4 regions of the Microbacterium sp. BDGP8 genome follow, and region 1 is predicted to be linked to each of the others. Evidence: predicted binding sites of a transcription regulator. Region 1 holds the regulator's gene; each other region holds the start of a gene.

Region 1 (5,341 bases):
TACGAGCCCGCCGGGTCGCAGACCGCCGACCTGGTGAAGGTCGACATCCTCCTGCAGGGTGAGAAGGTCGACGCGTTCAGCTCGATCGTCCACCGCGAGAAGGCCTACGCCTACGGCACGATGATGACCGAGCGCCTGCGCAAGCTCATCCCGCGCCAGCAGTTCGAAGTGCCGATCCAGGCCGCCATCGGCGCACGTATCATCGCCCGCGAGAACATCCGCGCGATTCGCAAGGACGTCCTCGCCAAGTGCTACGGCGGTGACATCACGCGTAAGCGCAAGCTCCTCGAGAAGCAGAAAGAGGGCAAGAAGCGCATGAAGATGGTGGGTCGCGTCGAGGTGCCGCAGGAGGCGTTCATCGCCGCGCTGTCGGGCGACGTCGAAGGCAAGGACAAGAAGTAGCCCCACGGGGAGCAACGAGGAGACCCATGCATCAGCGACGCGGGACCTTCCGGGACGAGACCGTCGACTACGCGGCGGTCGGCGCGACACGCGCGCACGACCTCATGGCGTATCCGCCCGAACACAGCATCCCCGCGGAGGACGCATGGCGGATCGGCAGCGGGCAGGCTCGCTTCGACACCGCCGCCGACCTCCTCATGTCGTGGGCAGCGCTCCGTGGGGCGGGTTTGCGCGTCGCGGATGTTCGGCCCGCATCGGGACCGATGTACACCGGCGTCGCGTTCGACGACCAGGGAAACGCCGTCGCGCCCAGCAGCATGGAACACGAGCAGCGCTTCGCGGCGGACGGCACCCCCTACGTCGGAGCCGGCACCACGCTTCAGGTGCACGGGCGTGTGTCGGGGCTGAATGCGGATGCGGAGCTCCGCGTGATCTTCGTCGACGAGGAGCCCCGCCGGGTCGCGTTCGCTCTCGGGACCGTCGGCGGTTCCGTCGTGAGCGGCGAGGAGTCCTTCCTCCTCGAATGGCGCGACAACGATGAGGTCTGGTTCGTCGTGCGGGCGTTCGATCGGCCGACGGCATTGGCTTACCGCATGCTCAAGAGTCTCGTCCGCCGCCGCCGCCGGATGCTGTTCCAGGGCTACCTCCGCGCGATCTCGCCGCTGTACGCGACGCCTGAGGCCTGATGGGCGCGGCACTGCCGATCGGTGATCCGGTGCCGGTCGGCGGGACGCTGCCGGACGACCTCGTCATCGACCCCGACGTCCCGTTCGGGGTGTACCTGCACGTTCCGTTCTGCCGGGTGCGGTGCGGCTACTGCGACTTCAACACCTACACCGCCACAGAGCTGCGTGGCGCGCGGCAAGATGCCTACGCCGACGAGGTGCTGCGCGAGATCGCCCTCTCGGCCGATGTGATGGACGAGCGCGGCCCCCGGCGTCCGGCGCAGACGGTGTTCTTCGGCGGCGGCACTCCCACGTTGCTTCCGGCCGGGGACCTCGCTCGGATGCTGAGCGGAGTGCGGGACACGTTCGGCATCGCCGCCGGCGCGGAGGTCACCGTCGAGGCGAACCCCGACACGATGAACCCTCGGGTCGCCGACGAGCTGGCGGCGGCGGGCGTGACGCGCCTGTCGATCGGCATGCAGTCCGCGGTTCCGCACGTGCTCGCAGCGCTCGACCGAACGCACGATCCCGCCAGCGTCGCCACCGCCGTGGCTGCCGCGCGCGGGGCTGGACTCGACGTCTCGGTCGACCTGATCTACGGAGCGCCGGGGGAGAGCCTCGACGACTGGCGGCGCTCGGTCGACACCGCGGTGGCGCTCGAACCCGACCATGTGTCCGCCTATGCGCTGATCATCGAGGAGGGCACCCGTCTCGAGCGTCAGATCCGCCGCGGTGAGGTGGCCGCGCCCGACGACGATCTCCAGGCCGACATGTACGAACTGGCCGATGACCGTCTCGCCGCCGCCGGCTTCTCCTGGTACGAGGTCTCGAACTGGGCCCGGTCGACCGACCAGCGCTCGCGCCACAATCTCGCCTACTGGCGCGGAACCGACTGGTGGGGTTACGGGCCGGGCGCGCACAGTCACATCGCGGGCCTCCGCTGGTGGAACGTGAAACACCCGGCGGCATATGCTCAGCGGCTCTCCGCGGGCGAGTCTCCCGCCGCAGGCCGCGAGCGCCCGGATGCCGAGGCCCGACGGCTCGAGTCCGTCCTGCTGCGATCACGCATCGTGGATGGGCTCGCCGTCGATGAGCTCGCGAACGACTCGCGCCGTGCCGTCGCATCGCTCATCGCCGACGGGCTCATCGAAGGCGCCGACGCCGTCCGCGGTCGGGTCGTCCTGACTCGCCGCGGACGCCTCATGGCCGATGCGGTCGTACGGGCGCTCACCGAGTGATCCCGGGCGGCGACCCGCCTCGCCCACGCGGTAGAATTGGCACTCGCAGACATCGAGTGCCAAACAGGAGGTGACGGACATGGTCTCAGAGCGCGGACTGCAGGTGCTGCGGGCGATCGTGCAGGACTATGTCGACACCCGCGAGCCCGTGGGAAGCAAGTCGATCGTCGAGCGCCACGCCTTCGGCGTCTCGGCTGCCACGATCCGCAACGACATGGCGCTCCTCGAGGACGAGGAGCTCATCGCCGCGCCCCACACGTCATCCGGACGCGTGCCGACTGATAAGGGCTACCGCGTCTTCGTCGACCATCTGGCAGGCCTTCGCCCCCTGAGCGCCGCCCAGCGCTCGGCCATCACGACCTTCCTCGACGGCCCTACCGACCTCGACGACCTGCTCGTGCGGACGGTTCGTGCGCTCACCCAGCTGACGGGCCAGGTCGCAATGGTGCAGTACCCCTCCTTCGCGCGCGCGCAGGTCTCGCACCTCGAATTGGTCGACCTCGGCGGCGGACGACTCGTCGTCATCGTCGTCACCGACACCGGCCGTGTCTCCCAGCGGGTGGGCGTGGTACGCACCCTCCTCGACGAAGCGCAATTCGCCGTAGCCAAGGCGACGCTGCGCGCCGCTGTCACCGGCGTCGCCGTGCGAGACGCCGTCACCGCGGTGTCGGCGCTCGCGGAGAGCGAGTCGGTCGGCGACCCGATCGGCGATGCGGTGCGCGAGATCGCCCGCATCCTGGTCGAAGAGCTCGAGACGTTCCGGCAGGACCGCCTAGTCATGGCCGGCACCGCCACGCTCGCGCGGCGAGAGGCGGATTTCCGCGGCAGTATCTATCCGCTGCTCGAAGCCATCGAGGAGCAGGTGACGCTGCTTCGGCTCATGGGCGAGATGGTCGCCGACGACCGCGGCGTCGCAGCGCGAATCGGCCGCGAGAACGAGGCGTACGGGCTCTCCGAAGCTTCGGTCGTCACGAGCGACTACGACGTCCCGGGCTCGCATGCACGCGTCGGCCTCATGGGACCGACGCGCATGGACTACCCGACGAACCTCGCGACGGTCCGCGCCGTCGCGCACTACCTCAGCCGGCTTCTCGACGAAGACGAGAAGTCCCGCTGACCCACCCCACCCACGCCCGAACGGGCGGAAAGGCGATCCGTGGCTGACCACTACGAGGTCCTGGGCGTTGCGCGCGACGCGTCGCCCGACGAGATCAAGAAGGCGTACCGACGCCTGGCACGAGAACTGCACCCCGACGTCAACCCGGGAGAGGATGCGTCCGAGCGATTCAAGCTCGTCACGCATGCTTACGACGTCCTCAGCGATCCGGAGCAGCGTCAGCGCTACGACATGGGCGGTGACTCCGCCGGCGGCTTCGGCGGCGCCGCGGGCTTCGGCGGATTCAGCGACATCTTCGAGACCTTCTTCGGCGGCGGCGCCGGAGGCGGCGGTCGCGCCGGGCGTCCGCGCTCCCGGCGCGAACGCGGACAGGATGCGCTCGTCCGGGTCACCCTCGAGCTCGGCGACGTCGTCTTCGGCGTGCATCGCGACATCGAGGTCGACACCGCGGTGCTCTGCGACACCTGCCAGGGCTCGTGCTGCCAGCCGGGAACGCAGCCGGTCACCTGCGACGTCTGCCACGGCGCGGGCAACGTGCAGCGCACCGTCCGCAGCCTGCTGGGCAACGTCGTGACGTCGCAGCCCTGCAACGTCTGCCAGGGTTACGGCACGACGATCCCGTACCCGTGCACGACCTGCCAGGGGCAGGGACGCGTCCGGGCTCGCCGCACCGTCTCGCTCGACATCCCCGCAGGTGTCGAGACCGGGTTGCGCCTGCAGCTCCCCGGATCCGGCGAGGTCGGTCCCGCCGGCGGCCCCAACGGCGATCTGTACCTCGAGGTCACGGTCGCTCCGCACGACGTGTTCAGCCGCGAGGGCGACGATCTGCTCGCCACGCTCGAGGTGTCGATGCCCGACGCCGTCCTCGGCACCAGCACCACGATCGAGTCGCTCGACGGTCCGGTCGAGCTCGAGCTGCGCCCCGGCGTCCAGTCCGGCGACGTCCTCACCGTCAAGGGTCGCGGCATCACGCCGCTTCGCGGCTCGACGCGCGGCGACCTGCGTGTCGGCGTTCACGTCGTCACCCCGACGCGTCTGGATGCCAAGGAGCGGGCCCTCATCGAGGAGCTGAAGAAGCGCACGAAGTCGCCCGCACCACAGCTCGCGGAGTTCCACCAGGGCCTTTTCGCCAAGCTCCGCGATCGGTTCCGGAACAGCTGAGCGCATGGCCCTGCACTTCCTCGTCGACCCGCCGCTCATCACTCGGCCGGGCGAGTTCGTCGACCTCACCGGCGCCGAGGCTCATCACGCGGCCGGCGTCCGTCGCGTGCGTGTCGGTGAGACGGTGACGGTGGGCGACGGCGCGGGGGCGTGGCTCGAGGGCACCGTCACCGCAGCCGATCCGAAGCTCGTCCGCATCGAGGCGCTCTCGCGAGTCGAGCATTCCGCGCCCGCACGGCGCGTGACGCTGATCCAAGCGCTCGCGAAGGGCGATCGCGACGAGCTCGCGGTGCAGGCCTGCACCGAGCTCGGCGTCGATGCGATCGTGCCCTGGCAGGCTGCGCGAAGCGTCTCGCGGTGGAGCGGACCGAAGGTCGAGCGCGGTGTGCAGCGGTGGGCGACCATCGCGCGCGAAGCGGCGAAGCAGGCGCATCGCGCGTGGCTGCCCGCCGTCGACGCGCCCGTGTCGACGACGGAGCTCGCGGCGCGATGCGGCTCCGAGCGAGTGCTGGTGCTCGAGCCGACGGCGACGCGGCGACTGAGCGAGGTCGAACTGGGCGAGGGCGACGTGTCGCTCGTGGTCGGTCCCGAGGGCGGGATCGCAGCCGAGGAGCTGGACGCGCTCGTCGCGGCCGGCGCGGTCGCCGTGCGTCTGGGGGACACGGTCCTGCGGACGTCGACGGCCGGCCCCGCTGCGCTCGGCGTCGTCAACGTCGCCCTCGGTCGCTGGTAACGCCGCCCGTCCCGCCACCGCACCC
Region 2 (5,341 bases), 1.1 Mb from region 1:
GCACCGGTCCAGAACGCCTGCAGGTTGTCGCGGAAGGTTGCGATCGACGCGGGGTCGACGGCGGGGTAGGTGCCCTTCGCGCCGGCCATGGTGCCGGCTTCGAAGTCGTCGCCGAAGTTCGCCAGGTTCCCGTCGACGAGGTACAGCTGCTCGGGGGCCACCTCGGCACCGATCAGCTCGGGGATGATCGTCTTGACCTCTTCGAACGTGATCAGGGCGATCGCGTCCGGGCCGGCTGCGAGCACGTCCTCGACCTGGGCCGAGAAGTTCGTGTCACCGGTGTTGTAGAGCGAGGTCGCGACGACCTCGCCGCCGGCAGCCTCGAAGGCGGCCTTGGTGAAGCACGCGAGGCCGGTGCCGTAGGCGTCGTTGAGGACGATCATGCCGAGCGTCTCGTTGCCGTCGGCGCCGATCAGGTTGCCGAGCACCTCGCCCTGCAGGACGTCCGAGGGAGCGGTGCGCCAGTAGAGCCCCTTGTCCTCGTAGCCGGTGAAGGCGGCCGAGGTGTTCGCCGGCGAGAACTGGATGGCGTTGGCGGCGATGACCTGGTCGATGAACTGCAGCGACGTGCCCGAGGACGCCGCGCCGATGATCGCCGTGGCGCCTTCGCCCAGCAGTCGCGGGATCTCCGTCTCGTACGCCTTGTTGTCGGTGTCACCCGAGTCGCCCTGCTTGAGGTCGATCGTGATGCCCTTGCCCGCGGCGTTGATCTCCGATGCGGCGAACTCGGTCGCCGAGATCTCGGGCGGGCCGAGGAAGGCGAGGTTGCCGGTCACGGGCAGAGCCGTGCCGATCGTGTAGGTGAGGTCGGTGCCGGGACCGGTGGAGGTCGAGGTGTACTCGGGGGTGTACGACGCGGGCTCGGCCGCTTCGCAGTCGATGGGGAAATCGGCCGAGGAGTTCCCTTCGGCGTCACCCGATGCAGCCGGTTCGCTGCCTCCGGCACAGCCTGCGAGGACGAGGGCACTCGCGCCGATCACGGCGATACCGCCGAGGACCTTCGCGGTGCGGGAACGGGTGAGAACGCCCATTGTGCTCCTTGATGAGTGGGAACGCGGCACCGAAGCCCCGCGAGGTTGGGTCAAACCTAGTGGTGCCGCTGCATCAGGGATGTTGCGATGTGTTAACGGTCTGTTACGCGACCTGATCGTTACTTCCGGCCCGCGGCGTCCCGCGCGATGACGCGGGTGGGACCGGTGCCACGTCAGACGACGGGGGCGACGTCGGATGCCTCGTCGACGCGTTTCGGACGACGAGCGGCGCGCAGCGAGTCGACGCTGAGCACGACGAGGGCGAGCCAGACGAGCCCGAAGCCGATCCAGCGCTCGAGAGGCATCGGCTCGCCGAGGATCCAGGCCCCCGTGATGAACTGAAGGATCGGCGCGACGAACTGCAGCAGGCCAATCACCGTGAGGCTGCTGCGACGGGCGCCGGCGGCGAAGAACAGCAGGGGCACGGCGGTGACGATCCCGGCGAGGGTCACCAGCGCGGTGTGGCCGGGGCTGACCGAGCCGAAAACGAGCCCGCCGGTGACCGCAACGATGATCGCCTGCACGATCGCGACGGGCGCCAGCCAGAGCGACTCGAGGGTCAGGCCGCTCACGGCGTCGACCGAGGGCCCGATCTGCTTCTTGACCAGTCCGTAGGTGCCGAAGCTCGCGGCGAGGGTCAGGGCGATCCACGGGAAGGCCCCGTAGCCGATGACGATGACGCCGACCGCGACGGCGGCGATGCCGATCGCGACCCACTGGGCCACTCGCAGCCGCTCCTTCAGGACGAGGACGCCGAGGAGCACCGTGACGATCGGGTTGATGAAGTACCCGAGGCTCCCCTCGATCACGTGCCCCGTGAGGGTGCTGATGAGGAAGACCTGCCAGTTCACGTAGATGAGCAGCCCCGCCACGATGGTCCACAGCACCAGGCGCGGCGTGCGCAGGATCGCGATCAGCTTGCCCCAGGCCCGGAGCACCGTGAGGAGGATCGCGCAGAACACCAGCGAGAACAGGATGCGCCACGACACGACCTCGAACGGCCCCATCGGGGCGAGCGTGAGGAAGTAGAGGGGCATGAAGCCCCAGAGCACGTAGGCCGAGAAAGCGTAGATCCCGCCGAGCGAGCGTTCACGGGCGGGATCGAGGGGTGTCACGAGCCAAGCATAGGACGGTCATGACACGGCGAGGTCACGACGGACTGCCATCCGCCGCCGCACGCCTGCCATGACGAAGGCCCGGATGCGATGCACCCGGGCCTTCGTGGAAGAGCTCTGCGTCAGCGGACGACGACGGCGAGGACGTCGCGGGCCGAGAGCACGAGGAACTCGTCAGCGCCGAACTTGACCTCGGTTCCGCCGTACTTGCTGTAGATCACGCGGTCGCCGACGGCGACGTCGAGCGGAACACGGTTGCCGTTGTCATCGATGCGGCCGGGGCCGACCGCCACGACCTCGCCCTCCTGGGGCTTCTCCTTGGCGGTGTCGGGGATGACCAGACCACTCGCAGTGGTCTGCTCGGCCTCGACCTGCTTGATGACGATGCGGTCCTCGAGCGGCTTGATGGAAACCGACACGGTCTACCTCTTTCTTCGACAAGACTTGTTGGCAATCTCACCCTGAGAGTGCCAACTCCGAGTCTAGGGGGACGTTGGCACTCACGCAACGCGAGTGCCAACACCCCTGAACCGGCCGCACCGCCCCGCGTAGGCTGTCGTGGTGGATCACGCCGAGCTCTCCGCGTTGCTGACCCCCGAGGGACTCCGTCTGGTCGACGCCCTCCGGATCTCGTCTACGGCGGATGCCGCGTCGGCCGTGTCGCGGCTGCGACGCGAGGGCCTTTCCCCCGACCTCGTGTCGGCCGTCGTCGGGCAAGCCCGGCTGCGCGAGCGCGCGCGGGCGAAGTTCGGTCCGTTCGCCGATCGGATGCTGTTCACCCGGGCCGGCCTCGAGCAGGCTACGCGTCTCGTTGTCGCCGCCCGCCACGCCGGCAGGTTCCGCGATGCCGGCATCGCCCGCGTCGCCGACCTCGGCTGCGGCATCGGCGGCGACGCCCTGGGGTTCGCCGGCATCGGACTCGAGGTCCTGGCCGTCGACGCAGACGAGATCACGGCCGCCCTGGCCGCCTACAACCTCGCCCCGTTCGGTGCAGCCGCTCGCGTGCGCCACGGGCGGGCGGAGGAGACCGATCTCGACGGCGTCGATGCCGTCTGGCTCGACCCCGCTCGCCGCACCTCGGGCCACAGCGAGACGCGGCGCATCGCGGCATCCGACTACACGCCGTCGCTCGAGTGGGCCTTCGACCTCGCAGGTCGGATGCCGACGGGCATCAAGCTCGGCCCTGCGTTCGACCGCGACGACCTTCCCACCGACGGCGAGGCGCAGTGGATCAGCGCGGACGGCTCGACGATCGAGCTCGTCCTCTGGTCGGGCGCTCTCGCTCGCCCGGGCGTCCGGCGGTCCGCCCTCGTGATCCGCGGCGATCGTGCCGCCGAGCTCACCGCCGCCGATGATGCTTCGGACGTCGATCCGCGCGATCTGGGCGCCTACCTGCACGAGCCAGACGGCGCCGTCATCCGCGCTCGGCTGATCGGCGACGTGGCCCGCTCACTCGACGCGGGGATGCTCGCCGGCGGCACGGCGTACATGACCTCCGACACGGGGCGTACCAGCGCGTTCGCGACGACGTTCCGGGTGCGCGAGGTCCTGCCGCTGAAGACCCGCGAGATCGACGCCGCGCTCAAGCGCGCAGGGATCGGCATCCTGGAGATCAAGAAACGCGGGGTCGACATCGATCCTGCGCAGTTCCGCAAGAAGCTGAGCCTGTCGGGGAGCGCGTCGGCGACCCTCCTCCTCACGCGCGTCGGAGACCGCCGGGTGGCCGTCCTCGCCGACCGCGTCGAGGACGGTGAGGGCCGCCCCGGCGACGGGGCTCAGTCCAGCAGCCCGGCCTGAGCCGCCGCCCAGACGAGCCAGCCCGCGCTGTAGAGGATCGACAACGCGGCGAGGCCGAGCGCCCACACCGCGACCCCGCGACGCTCCCACGGTCGGCGCAGCGCCAGCACCGCCATGACGACCGCTGCGATACCCAGCGGGAACGCCCACCCGACGAACAGCGACAGTAGGAGCGCCACGATCGCCAGGGCCAGCGCCCACGCCCCCGACCGCGGCAGGATCTCGGGCGCCGGGGCCCACTCGACGCGCGGCTGCGACGCAGCGGGCTCGGCGCGCGGGCCGACCTCGGGGCTGCTCAGCAGCGGTGTCGGCTGCGTGAACTCGCGCTGGAACCCACCGCGGTGCTCGCCCGGCAGCCTCGCGGCCTCGGGAGCCGACGCGACGTCATCCGTCGGCGCTGCCACGGCGGGGCGCCGACTGCGCCGACGGTCATCGCTCACCCGCGTACCTGAATCTCGGTGACCGGAAGCGTCGAGTCGGCGCCGAACGAGAGGGTCGACGGGTCGGCGCCCGAGGAGATGAGCTCGGCGGCGAGCGCAGCGATCATCGCCCCGTTGTCGGTGCACAGGCTCAGCGGCGGGATGCGCACCGCGACGCCCGCGGCGGCGGCTCGTTCGAGCGCGACCTCGCGCAGCCGGCGATTGGCGATCACGCCGCCGCCGAGGAGCAGCCGTGGCACGCCGTGCTGCGCGCACGCGTCGAGCGCCTTGGTCACGAGGACGTCGACGACTGCTTCGCGGAAGGATGCCGCGACGTCGGCGACGGGCACGGTCTCGCCCGCCGCCTCGCGCTGCTCGATCCAGCGCGCTACGGCGGTCTTCAGCCCGGAGAAGGAGAAGTCGTACCGGTGCGCGGCCAGGTCGGACGCTCGGGAGAGTCCGCGCGGGAATCGGATGGCGTCGGGGTCGCCGCTGGCTGCGGCGCGGTCGATCTCGGGGCCTCCGGGGTAGGGCAGACCGAGGATGCGGGCGATCTTGTCGAAGGCCTCGCCGGCGGCGTCATCCATCGTCTCGCCGAGCATCTCGACGTCGGAGACCAGATCGCGGACGAGGAGGAGCGAGGTGTGTCCGCCGCTGACCAGGAGGGCGACGGTCGGGTACTCGACGTCGTCACCGGTCAGGATGTCGGCCGCGATGTGACCGACCAGATGGTTGACCGCGTAGAGCGGCTTCCCGAGCGACACGGCGAGGGCCTTCGCAGCCCCGACGCCGACCATGAGCGCGCCGGCCAGCCCTGGGCCGCTCGTGACGGCGACCGCGTCGAGCTCCTGCAGCGAGACGCCCGCTTCGGCCACGGCGGCCTCGATCGCCGGCTGGAGCGCCTCGAGGTGGGCGCGCGCGGCGACCTCGGGCACGACGCCGCCGTAACGGGCATGCTCGGCCATCGAGCTCGCGATCG
Region 3 (5,341 bases), 990 kb from region 1:
GCCCGGGTGCGACGCATCATGCCGACCAGCTTAGGCGGGCAGTAAAGTTGTCGCCATGAACGATCGTCGTCGCGCCGTTGCCGCGTGGGAGAGCCTCTTCCGCGCGCAGCACGAGATCTTCGACGACATCAGCAATGACTTCGCCGGCGATGAGCTGACCCAGGCCGAGTACGACGTGCTCCTGACGGTCGCGCGAGGCTCGGGCCATCGCGCTCGCCTGCGAGACGTCACCGCGAACATGCTCATCAGCCAGCCGAGCGTCTCGCGCCTGGTCGATCGGATGGTCGCGCGCGGCCTCATCACCAAGTGCGGCGACCCGACGGATGGCCGCGGCGCAATGCTCACGGCGACGCCGGAGGGGATGTCGGCGTTTCGTCGACTCGCCGCCGCCCACGGCCGCTCCATCGCCGAACGGATGTCGGTGCTGTCGACCGAAGAGCTCGAGCAGCTCGAGCAGCTGACGACGAAGCTGCGACGTCTGTCCTGACGACCGCGGTCGGGGTTGCGGGTCGCGCGGCGTCTCGCGATGTCGATTCCTCCCCCGGCGGGACGGTGCCCTGACTTTCGATAACCGAACATATGTTCGACTCGGATGTCGTACCCGCCGTCACAATGGGAACATGACGGCGAGTGACGGGGGCGGCGAGGCGCGACGCGACGACGTCACGCCGTCGCAAGCGCTCGCTTTTGCGAGGTACGCGGAGGCCCTTGACCTCTCTCACGCCGCTGACATCGCTCGCACCCGGGCGCTGGCCGACCTGGGTCACGCCGCCCTGCACGACGCGCGCCGCGACGGGGTGCGGGGTATGGCGTCGGACATGGAGTTGCGTTCAGTCGCGGCCGAAGCGGCCGGGATGGCGCGGTTGACGGATCGGCGGCTGCAGGGTGAGATCGACCATGCGATGACCGTCATCGACGACTATCCCGCGGTGTTCGAGGCGTGGGTGCAGCGGCGGATCGAACGTGGCCACGTGAATGTGGTCGTGCGGGTCGGTGCGGGGCTTCCGAATGAGGTGCGGGATTCGTTCGCGGAAGCCGCGATCGCGGTGTGCGAGCGGGACGTGCCGTCGCGGGTGCGGGGTGCGCTGGATGCGTTGGCGGCCCGGTTGCATCCGCAGACGTTCACCGACCGGCACAAGACCGCCGCGGCGGAGCGGTGCGTACGGGTGTTCCACGGGTCGGATGGGATGTCGAATCTCGTCGCGAACCTTCCGACGGTCATCGCCGCCGGGATGCTCGACCGGCTGACGCAGATGGGGCAGTCCGTGAAGGACGCCCGGGCGGAGGGCGACGGGGCGGAAGGTGCCGGGGCGGATGCCGCTGGGTCGGGTAAGCCCGCCGACACGAGGACGATGGATCAGCTGCGCGCCGACATCCTCGGTGACCTGGTGCTCGGTGGGGCGCCCGTGGTCGACCCGACCTACGGGGCCGACCGGGCTGGTGGGCTCGGGGCGATCCGAGCGCGCGTTCAGGTCGCGGTCACCGCCGAGACGTTGATGGGGCGTGACGAGAACCCCGCCGAAGCCGTGGGCGCTGCGCTGATCGATGCCGACACGGCACGCGAGCTCGCCGGGCAGGTCAGCGAGTGGGACCGGCTCTTCATCGCCCCCGTCACCCGCACCCCGGTCGAGATCGACACCTACCGGCCCACGGCTTCGATGAAGAAGCTCCTGATGGCGCGCGACCAGCACTGCCGGTTCCCCGGATGCCGCAGAGCCGCGATCCGCTGCGAGATCGACCACACGATCGATCACGCCCTCGGCGGGCACACCCACATCTTCAACCTCGCCCACCTCTGCCAACGACACCACTCGATGAAGCAATTCACGAAGTGGGAGGTCAGGCAGATCGGCGGCGGGGTCCTGGAATGGACCTCACCCCTCGGCCGGGTCTACCGCGAAGACGTACCCATACCGGCCGTCTGCTTCACCATCGCCACCACGGACCCGCCACCGGATGCGACACGCGGCGGACCACCGCCGGACGAACCGCCACCCTTCTGAGTGCTGCAGCCACGCAGTCGGGCGCGCGCATCGCGCGCCTTCGAATCGGTCGCGGGCGCTGGGGGATATACGCGAAAGGGCGGCCGCCGCCCCCGAAAGAGCTGCGGCCGCCCGTCGTGCGAACGCGGATCTGCGCGATCAGTTCTCGATCGGCACCACCGGCGCGGCTGCGTCGGTCGTGACCTCGACCTTGCGCGGCTTGGCCTTCTCGCTGACCGGGATGGTCACAGTCAGGACGCCGTTGTTGTAGGTCGCGGCGATGCCTTCCGTGTCGACGCCCTGGCCGAGGTTCAGCTGACGCAGGAAGCTCGCGGCTTCACGCTCGCGCGTGATCCACTTCACTCCGTCACCGCTCGCGAGCGTGCGCTCGGCGCGGATGGTCAGCAGCTGGCCGTCGACGTCGATGTCGACCGAGCCCGGGTCGATGCCCGGCAGGTCGGCGGTCATCACGTAGTGGTCGCCGTCACGGTAGAGGTCCATCGGCATGCGACGGGGGCCACGGCGCGTGTCGAAGAGGCTCGAGGCGATGCGGTCGAGGTCGCGGAACGGGTCATAAGTAGCCATCGATCTTTCCCTTCTCTGATGCTTCGTGTTGAGATCTGAAAGTTGAGCCATATGGGCTCAACTGCATCCAGATTAGCACTCTCCCCCATCGAGTGCCAAGGGTTCTCGCACGGCGAACAGCGCCCCGAAGATGGGGCGCGGAAGGGCCTCTCAGCACTCGACGACGTTCACCGCGAGACCGCCCTCGCTCGTCTCCTTGTACTTGTGCGACATGTCGATCCCGGTCTGGCGCATCGTCTCGACGACGGCATCCAGCGACACGTAATGCTGCCCGTCACCCCGCAACGCGAGTCGCGCCACGGTGACCGCCGTCGACGCCGCGATCGCGTTGCGCTCGATGCACGGGATCTGCACGAGGCCACCGACCGGGTCGCACGTGAGCCCGAGGTGGTGCTCCATCGCGATCTCCGCCGCATTCTCGATCTGCGCGCTGTTGCCGCCCATGACGGCCGTCAGGCCTCCCGCAGCCATTGCGCACGCAGATCCGACCTCGGCCTGGCAGCCGCCCTCCGCACCCGAGATGGACGCGTTCGCCTTGAACAGCGACCCCAGAGCTGTCGCGGTCAACAGGAACCGCCTGACGCCGCGGCGCCGATCCAGATCCTCCGACGCGAGCCGCGACTCCGCCGCGAACCGCCACCAGTACATAGCCACCGCCGGAAGGATTCCTGCGGCACCGTTGGTGGGTGCGGTGACCACGCGTCCACCCGACGCGTTCTCCTCGTTGACGGCGAGCGCGAAAGCACCGAGCCACTCCCCCGGCAGCTCACGCCCGCCGGCCGCCTCCGCCTGTTCGAGCTGCGCCCGCATCGCCCCCGCCCGGCGCCGCACGCGCAGCATCCCCGGCAAGGTGCCGTCGGCTCGAAGCCCCGCCTCGACGCACCCCGCCATGGCATCCCAGATCGCGTCGAGCCCGGCAGCGACCTCGGCCTCCGGCCGGAGTGCCTCCTCGTTGCGGCGCGCGAGGCCGGCGATGCTCATCTGCTCGCGCTCGCACAGCTCGAGCAGCTCCGCCGCGGTGCTGAAGCGGTACGGCCAGGCGACAGCGCCCGAACCTCCGCGCCGTCCGCCCGCCTCGGCGGCTTCGCCTGCGCGTCGGATGAAGCCGCCCCCGACCGAGAGATACGTTTCCGACGCGACGAGATCGCCCGCGGCGTCCCACGCGCTCAGGGTCATCGCGTTGGGATGCTCCGGAAGCCGCGTCCGCGGTTCGAAGGTCACGTCGCTCCGCGAGAACGGCACCGCGTGCCACCCCGCGAGCACCAGGGGCGACCCGTCGACCCATTCGGTCCACGCGCCGCGAACCACGTCGGGATCGACGGTCTCGGGCGCATGACCCTGTAGCCCTGCGACCACGGCGTCGGGCGTGCCGTGCCCGATCCCGGTCGCTCCGAGCGACCCGTACAGCACGCAACCGACCCGTGCGACCTCGGGAAGCCGCCCCGCGGCCTCCAGCCTGACGACGAAAGCACGGGCAGCACGCAACGGGCCGACCGTGTGGGAGCTCGAGGGTCCTACACCGATGGAGAACAGCTCGAACGCCGAGACGTAAGCGCTCACTCGCCCAGGCTACGCCAGCATCTGCCGTACGGGCCCGGCGGCGTCAAGGGGCTGCTGTCGGGCGCGCTGTACGCCTATCGTGGCGATTGATGACCGCCGTACCCCATCCCCGCCTTGTCTCGCTGAAAGCCGCGGCGCGGACCGCGGGCGGAGAGGCCTTCGCGCTCTCTCGTCTGCTGCTCGCCGGCAAGGCGGCCCTCGCCGCTGCGATCGCCTGGTATCTCGCGCCGTACGTACCCTTCGCGCACGACGAGTACTCCTACTACGCTCCGCTCGGCGTGCTCGTGAGCATGTATCCGACGATCGCCGACTCGGCCAAGGCCGGCCTGCAAGCGGTCGGCGGCCTGGCGATCGGCATCGCGATCGGCCTGGTGGGCCTGTGGTTCGTGTCGGGCCCCAGCCCCCGCATCGTGGGTGTGGCGATCGTCGTCGGCGTCGGCGTCGCCGTCGGAGGCATCCGGGCGCTCGGCACCGGCCGAGACTGGATCGCCATCGCCGCCCTGTTCGTACTGCTGCTCGGGGCGAACGACGCGGGCGGCTTCTCGGTGTCGTACCTCGTCACGATGGCGTTCGGCGTCGTCATCGGCGTCGCCGTCAATCTCGCCATCATTCCGCCCCTCTACCTCCGCCGCGCCTCCACACGCCTGTCGCAGCTGCGCGACGCCGTATCGGACCGGCTCGAGATGCTCGCGACCTCGATCGCCGACGGCGAACCGGCCGACGAGGCCGGTCAGCGCTATCTCGAGGAGATCCTCGACGCCGTGTCGACCGACGTCCGCGAGGCCGCACGCAGCCGCAAAGCGCATCCGCTCGCCCGTCGCCGACGGGGCATCGAGACGGAGAACAACCGCCGATTGCGCGCCCTCGAGAACACCGTCCGCCAGACGATCGAGCTGGCCGACGGCATCGACGGGCTGCCCCTCACACCGGATGCCGCGCCCCCGCGTGCCGCACTCGCCGAGGCTGTCCGTGCGACCGCCCGAGCCGTGGCTCGCCCTCTGGGCGACCCCACCGCCGCGACCACGGTCGAGGATGCCGAGAAGGCGCTCGCCCGCGTCGTCGAGACGGTTCCCGCCCGCAACGACGGGCGCATCTCACCGTGGACGCGGACCGCCGTCGACCTCAGCCGCATCATCGACGCCTCGCGACCCTTCACCTGAGCCGCGGGGCTCCTCAGCGCGCGGGGATGCCCAGTACCCGCTCGAGGTAGGGGC
Region 4 (5,341 bases), 450 kb from region 1:
TGAACTATTGCCATGTGGCAAGGGCGTCAATAGTGTTGCCATATGGCAGACGGCTTGCTAAGCGCTCGAGTGGCTCGGTCCATCCGCGCGGTTCTCGCGGATGAGCGGTTGACGCAGGAATGGCTGGCAGAGGCGAGCGGGATCCCGATGCGAACGCTCGCCCGCCGCTTGCACGTTCGGCAGCCATCGGCGATGTCGATCGAGGAGCTGGCGCGGATCTCGGCAGCGCTCGACGTCGACATCGCCGACCTCCTCGACGAGCGTCGTCTGTCGGCCCGCAGGCTCCGATCCCGCTCGCAGCCTCCGACCTGAGGGCGATTCAGGGCATCGGGCTCAGAAACGACTCGCCGTCGATCGACTTGCGGCGCCCGGAGTCGCGGTCTGCGGGCTTACCGCCGACATAGAGCCAGCCGAGTAGCTCTTCGCGCTTGCCGAGCTTGTGCGCCTTCGCGACCGCCTTGGATCGCGTCGCGCCGCCCGTGCGCCAGAACACGCCCCACCCGGCCTCGTCGAGAAGCAGGCTCAGCATGTGAGCGACGCCCGATGCCACGGCCTCCTGCTCCCACCGCGGGACCTTGCTCTTCTTGCTGTAGCTGGCGACGACCGCGATGAGCAGCGGGGCGCGCATCGGCTTCGTCGAGACACCGCGTTTGCCCTCGGCCTTGTTCAGCGCACGGCCCAGCCGCGTCCGCCCGTCGCCTCGGATCTCGATGAGCCGCCACGGACGCAACGACGAGTGGTCGGCGACCCGCCCCGCGGCCGAGACCAGTCGCACGAGCTCCTCGTGCGAGGGTGCTTCGTCGGTGACCTTCGACCACGACCGGCGTGCGCCGGCGGCCTCGAAGGCTCCGGTCACTTCTCCTGCTCGGGAGTGAACGACAGCGACAGCGAGTTCATGCAGTAGCGGTCTCCAGTGGGCGTGCCGAAACCGTCGGGGAAGACGTGCCCCAGGTGCGAACCGCAGTTCGCGCAGCGCACTTCCGTGCGCACCATGCCGTGCGAGCGGTCCTCGATCAGCTCGACGGCCTCGGGGCGCACCGACTCGTAGAAGCTCGGCCAACCGCAGTGCGAGTCGAACTTCGTTCCGCTCTGGAACAGCTCGGCGCCGCAGGCGGCGCAGGTGTACAGGCCCGCGCGGCTCTCGTCGAGCAGCTCCCCGGTCCACGCGCGCTCGGTGCCGGCCTGCCGCAGCACCGCGTACTGCTCAGGGGTGAGCTCCTCGCGCCACTGCTCGTCGGTCTTGTTCACGGAATAGGTCATGTCTGCTCCTTCGCCTCGTCCTATTCAACTCGACGTTGCGGGTCGATGTTCCCTGAGAATGGCTTCATGTCCGACGAGTTCGCCGCCGTGATCGAGCGCTACCGACGCTTCGCCGTCTACGAGGCACCCGGGCGATCGGATCTCTACGCGGCATGGGCGCGGCGCGTCGTCGAAGACCGCGACCTGCAGCAGGTGCTGTCGCGGCTTCCCGCGAACCGGCGCCAGCCGCCGCTCGTGTTCGCGGTCTGCCGCCTGCTCGGTTCCGGCGACGTGGATTCGTCGTCGTGGGCATCGTGGGTGCTCGATCATGCCGACGCCGTCGTCTCGGAGACCCTCGTCCGCTCGGTGCAGACGAACGAGCCGCTCCGCTGCGCGGCGCTTCTTCCGACGCTGTCGCGCGTCTCGGGGCCTATCGCGCTGCTCGAGATCGGAGCGAGTGCCGGGTTGTGCCTGTATCCCGACCGCTACTCGTATCGGTACCGGGGTGACGACCGCGAGACGCGCCTCGACCCGCCCGCGGGGGCAGCCGTGGTCGAGCTGCCGAGCGAGGTGAGGGGGGTGCGGATGCCGCGCGTGCGGCATCCCGAGATCGTCTGGCGCGCCGGCATCGATCTCGCCCCGTTGGACGTGCGCGATCCCCGCGACGTCGACTGGCTGACGCGCCTGGTGTGGCCGGGCGAGAGCGGGCGGGCGGAGCGCATCCGAGCGGCGGCGGCTGTCGCGGCATCCGACCCGCCCCTTCTGTTCGCCGGCGACGCGTACGACCTTCTTCCGGACGTGGCAGCGCTCGCCCCGGCCGACGCGACGCTCGTGATCACCACGCCCGGGGTGCTCGTGCACATCCCGCGGGAACGACGCGCGGGCGTGGTCACGCGTGCGCGCGGACTGGGGCGCTGGCTGACGATCGACGAGCCCGCCACCCATGACGGCTGGGCAGGCGGTGCTCCCTCCGGCTGGCGCGACGGCTTCGCGGTCGCCCTCGACGGGGAGATCGACGCTGCGGCCGACCCGCTCGGGCGATGGTGGGAGTGGCGTCCCGGCTCCGAGCGCGCGCGGTCGTAGCGTGGAGACGTGGCACTTTCCGAACGCGACCGCTCGATCCTCGATTTCGAGGCGCGTTGGGGTGCTCACAGCGGCGCGAAAGAAGAGGCCGTTCGCGAAGAGCTCTCGCTGAGCCCTGCGCGGTACTACCAGCTGCTCGGGCGGATCATCGAGTCGGTCGACGCGGTGTCGCACGACCCCCTGCTCGTGCACCGCCTGCGGCGCATGCGTGCGGCGGCCGAGCGCTCGCGCGCCGACCGCGCGGCCATGTGACGCGAAGCTTCGGCAGATAGCATTCCTCCGTGCCGACAACGACATACCCGAAAGACCGCTTCGACGAGCTGCCCGCCGACACCACCCGCGTCGGCGCCCACCGGGCCGAGAACCCCCGGCTGCGTGCCGGCGTGCTCCTGGTCTGGGCTGCCGTCGCGGTCCTCGTCCTGGTGGCGGCGGGCGTCCTCGGCACGATGATCGTCACCGGTCGCATCGGGCTGTTCCCGGCGGCGCCCACGGCGACGTCCGTGGTCGAGGCTCCCGTCGAGGCCGATCCGGTCGTCGACACCTCGTATCCCGTCCTGATCCTCAACGCGACGTCGGAGCGCGGACTGGCGACCGCCCTCCGCGACACCGTCGTCGGTGCCGGATGGAACTCGGATGTCGTCGACGCGGGTGACGCCAGCACTCATGACTTCGCGACGACCACGATCTTCTACGTCCATGCGGAGGACGAGGGTGCCGCGCGGGGCCTCGCCCAAGTGATCGGCGGAGCGGACGTGGAGATGAGCGAGGCCTATGCAGGCCCGGACGGCGCGGACGGGGAGCCCAGCAAGCAGCTCACCGTGGTCGTCGGCGAGGACCGCGCGGGCGGTGGCGGCGAGGGCTGACGACCGGGCGTGTTTCACGCTCGTGAAATTCTCGATGCGGCCGTGTCAACAGTGACCGGAAGCGCCGGATCCGGCGGAACGCCCTGCATACGATGACGCTGTCGCACAGCATCAGGAGATTCGCATGACACAGGGCACCGTCAAGTGGTTCAACGCCGAGAAGGGTTTCGGCTTCATCACCGTGAACGAAGGGCAGGACGTCTTCGTCCACTACTCCAACATCGAGATGAGCGGCTTCCGCGTGCTCGAAGAGGGGCAGGCGGTCGAGTTCACCGTGGGGACGGGGCAGAAGGGTCCGCAAGCGGAATCGGTGCGCGTCGTCGCCTGAATCGCAACACTCCACGGAGCGCACCGCCATCGCGGTGCGCTCCGTCGTTTCCCCGGGTCGCGTCACCGGCCACGCGGCTTGCACTCCCCATGGGCGAGTGCCAGAATGGCTTTAGCACTCACGTTCATCGAGTGCTAAAGACTGTTCTCCACCGTCCGGGAGGGACGACACACACATGGCAAAGATCATCGCTTTCGACGAGGAGGCCCGCCGCGGCCTCGAGCGCGGCCTGAACACGCTGGCCGACGCCGTCAAGGTGACGCTCGGCCCGCGCGGTCGCAACGTCGTGCTCGAAAAGAAGTGGGGCGCCCCCACCATCACGAACGATGGCGTCTCGATCGCCAAGGAGATCGAGCTCGACGACCCGTACGAGAAGATCGGTGCGGAGCTCGTCAAGGAGGTCGCCAAGAAGACCGACGACGTCGCCGGTGACGGAACGACCACCGCGACCGTCCTCGCTCAGGCGCTCGTCCGCGAAGGCCTGCGCAACGTCGCAGCCGGCGCCGACCCCATCTCGCTCAAGAAGGGCATCGAGAAGGCCGTCAAGGCCATCACCGACCAGCTCCTCGCTGACGCCAAGGAGGTCGAGTCGAAGGAGCAGATCGCTGCCACCGCTTCGATCTCGGCTGCTGACGCCTCGATCGGCGAGCTGATCGCCGAGGCCATCGACAAGGTCGGCAAGGAGGGCGTCGTCACCGTCGAGGAGTCGAACACCTTCGGCACCGAGCTCGAGCTCACCGAGGGCATGCGCTTCGACAAGGGTTACATCAACCCCTACTTCGTCACGGACCCGGAGCGCCAGGAGGCCGTCTTCGAGGACCCGTACATCCTCATCGCGAACCAGAAGATCTCGAACATCAAGGACCTTCTGCCCATCGTCGACAAGGTGATCCAGGAGGGCAAGGAGCTCCTCATCATCGCCGAGGACGTCGAGGGCGAGGCTCTCGCGACGCTGGTCCTCAACAAGATCCGCGGCATCTTCAAGTCGGCTGCCGTCAAGGCTCCCGGCTTCGGCGACCGTCGCAAGGCTCAGCTGCAGGACATCGCGATCCTCACCGGCGGCCAGGTCATCACCGAAGAGGTGGGCCTCAAGCTCGAGAACGCCACCGTCGACCTGCTCGGCCGTGCGCGCAAGGTCATCATCACGAAGGACGAGACCACGATCGTCGAGGGTGCCGGTGACTCGGCTCAGCTCGAGGGCCGCGTGACCCAGATCCGTCGCGAGATCGACAACACCGACAGTGACTACGACCGCGAGAAGCTCCAGGAGCGCCTCGCGAAGCTCGCCGGTGGCGTCGCCGTCATCAAGGCCGGAGCTGCGACCGAGGTCGAGCTCAAGGAGCGCAAGCACCGCATCGAGGACGCCGTCCGCAACGCCAAGGCAGCTGTGGAAGAGGGTGTCGTCGCCGGTGGTGGTGTCGCGCTCATTCAGGCCGGCAAGAACGCGTTCAGCGGTCTCGAGCTCTCGGGCGACGAGGCGACCGGTGCGAACATCGTCAAGGTCGCGATCGAGGCTCCGCTGAAGCAGATCGCTCTGAACGCCGGCCTTGAGCCGGGCGTCGTCGCCAACAAGGTGGCCGAGCTCGAGATCGGACACGGCCTGAACGCCGCGACCGGCGAGTACGGCAACTTGTTCGAGCAGGGCATCATCGACCCGGCCAAGGTGACGCGCTCCGCGCTGCAGAACGCCGCGTCGATCGCGGGCCTGTTCCTCACGACCGAGGCGGTCGTGGCGGACAAGCCGGAGAAGACCCCGGCTCCCGCGGGCGACCCCACGGGTGGCATGGACTTCTGATCCATCGCATACAGAACGGCCCCTCCTTCGGGA

What was found. Region 1 encodes HrcA, which represses chaperone genes, less so after heat shock. Its sites were predicted from a motif close to TTNGCACTCGNNNNNNNCGAGTGCNAA; they were not measured.
Region 2: groES (co-chaperone GroES) is a predicted target of HrcA. The motif match lies at 2,640-2,666, and genes of this name have one in related genera.
Region 3: P6897_RS03425 (Hsp20/alpha crystallin family protein) is a predicted target of HrcA. The motif match lies at 2,640-2,666, and genes of this name have one in related genera.
Region 4: groL (chaperonin GroEL) is a predicted target of HrcA. The motif match lies at 3,625-3,651, and genes of this name have one in related genera.

Annotation. Positions count from the first base shown of each region.
Region 1 covers NZ_CP120712.1:1,711,273-1,716,613, forward strand. Annotated here, with positions in the region: gene lepA (translation elongation factor 4) at 1-402, shown strand, start outside; gene P6897_RS08315 (DUF1990 family protein) at 429-1,088, shown strand; gene hemW (radical SAM family heme chaperone HemW) at 1,088-2,305, shown strand; gene hrcA (heat-inducible transcriptional repressor HrcA) at 2,385-3,422, shown strand; gene dnaJ (molecular chaperone DnaJ) at 3,462-4,583, shown strand; gene P6897_RS08335 (16S rRNA (uracil(1498)-N(3))-methyltransferase) at 4,588-5,316, shown strand.
Region 2 covers NZ_CP120712.1:2,790,480-2,795,820, forward strand. Annotated here, with positions in the region: gene P6897_RS13470 (ABC transporter substrate-binding protein) at 1-1,031, opposite strand, end outside; gene rarD (EamA family transporter RarD) at 1,205-2,146, opposite strand; gene groES (co-chaperone GroES) at 2,269-2,565, opposite strand; gene P6897_RS13485 (class I SAM-dependent methyltransferase) at 2,708-3,943, shown strand; gene P6897_RS13490 (hypothetical protein) at 3,922-4,383, opposite strand; gene tsaD (tRNA (adenosine(37)-N6)-threonylcarbamoyltransferase complex transferase subunit TsaD) at 4,380-5,341, opposite strand, start outside.
Region 3 covers NZ_CP120712.1:724,318-729,658, reverse strand. Annotated here, with positions in the region: gene P6897_RS03440 (DUF2207 domain-containing protein) at 1-20, opposite strand, end outside; gene P6897_RS03435 (MarR family transcriptional regulator) at 56-487, shown strand; gene P6897_RS03430 (HNH endonuclease signature motif containing protein) at 621-2,003, shown strand; gene P6897_RS03425 (Hsp20/alpha crystallin family protein) at 2,142-2,567, opposite strand; gene P6897_RS03420 (L-serine ammonia-lyase) at 2,718-4,127, opposite strand; gene P6897_RS03415 (FUSC family protein) at 4,217-5,287, shown strand; gene P6897_RS03410 (FAD-binding protein) at 5,301-5,341, opposite strand, start outside.
Region 4 covers NZ_CP120712.1:2,163,887-2,169,227, reverse strand. Annotated here, with positions in the region: gene P6897_RS10450 (helix-turn-helix transcriptional regulator) at 43-312, shown strand; gene P6897_RS10445 (nitroreductase family protein) at 320-856, opposite strand; gene msrB (peptide-methionine (R)-S-oxide reductase MsrB) at 853-1,260, opposite strand; gene P6897_RS10435 (DUF2332 domain-containing protein) at 1,327-2,322, shown strand; gene P6897_RS10430 (DUF3263 domain-containing protein) at 2,332-2,574, shown strand; gene P6897_RS10425 (LytR C-terminal domain-containing protein) at 2,604-3,185, shown strand; gene P6897_RS10420 (cold-shock protein) at 3,310-3,513, shown strand; gene groL (chaperonin GroEL) at 3,689-5,308, shown strand.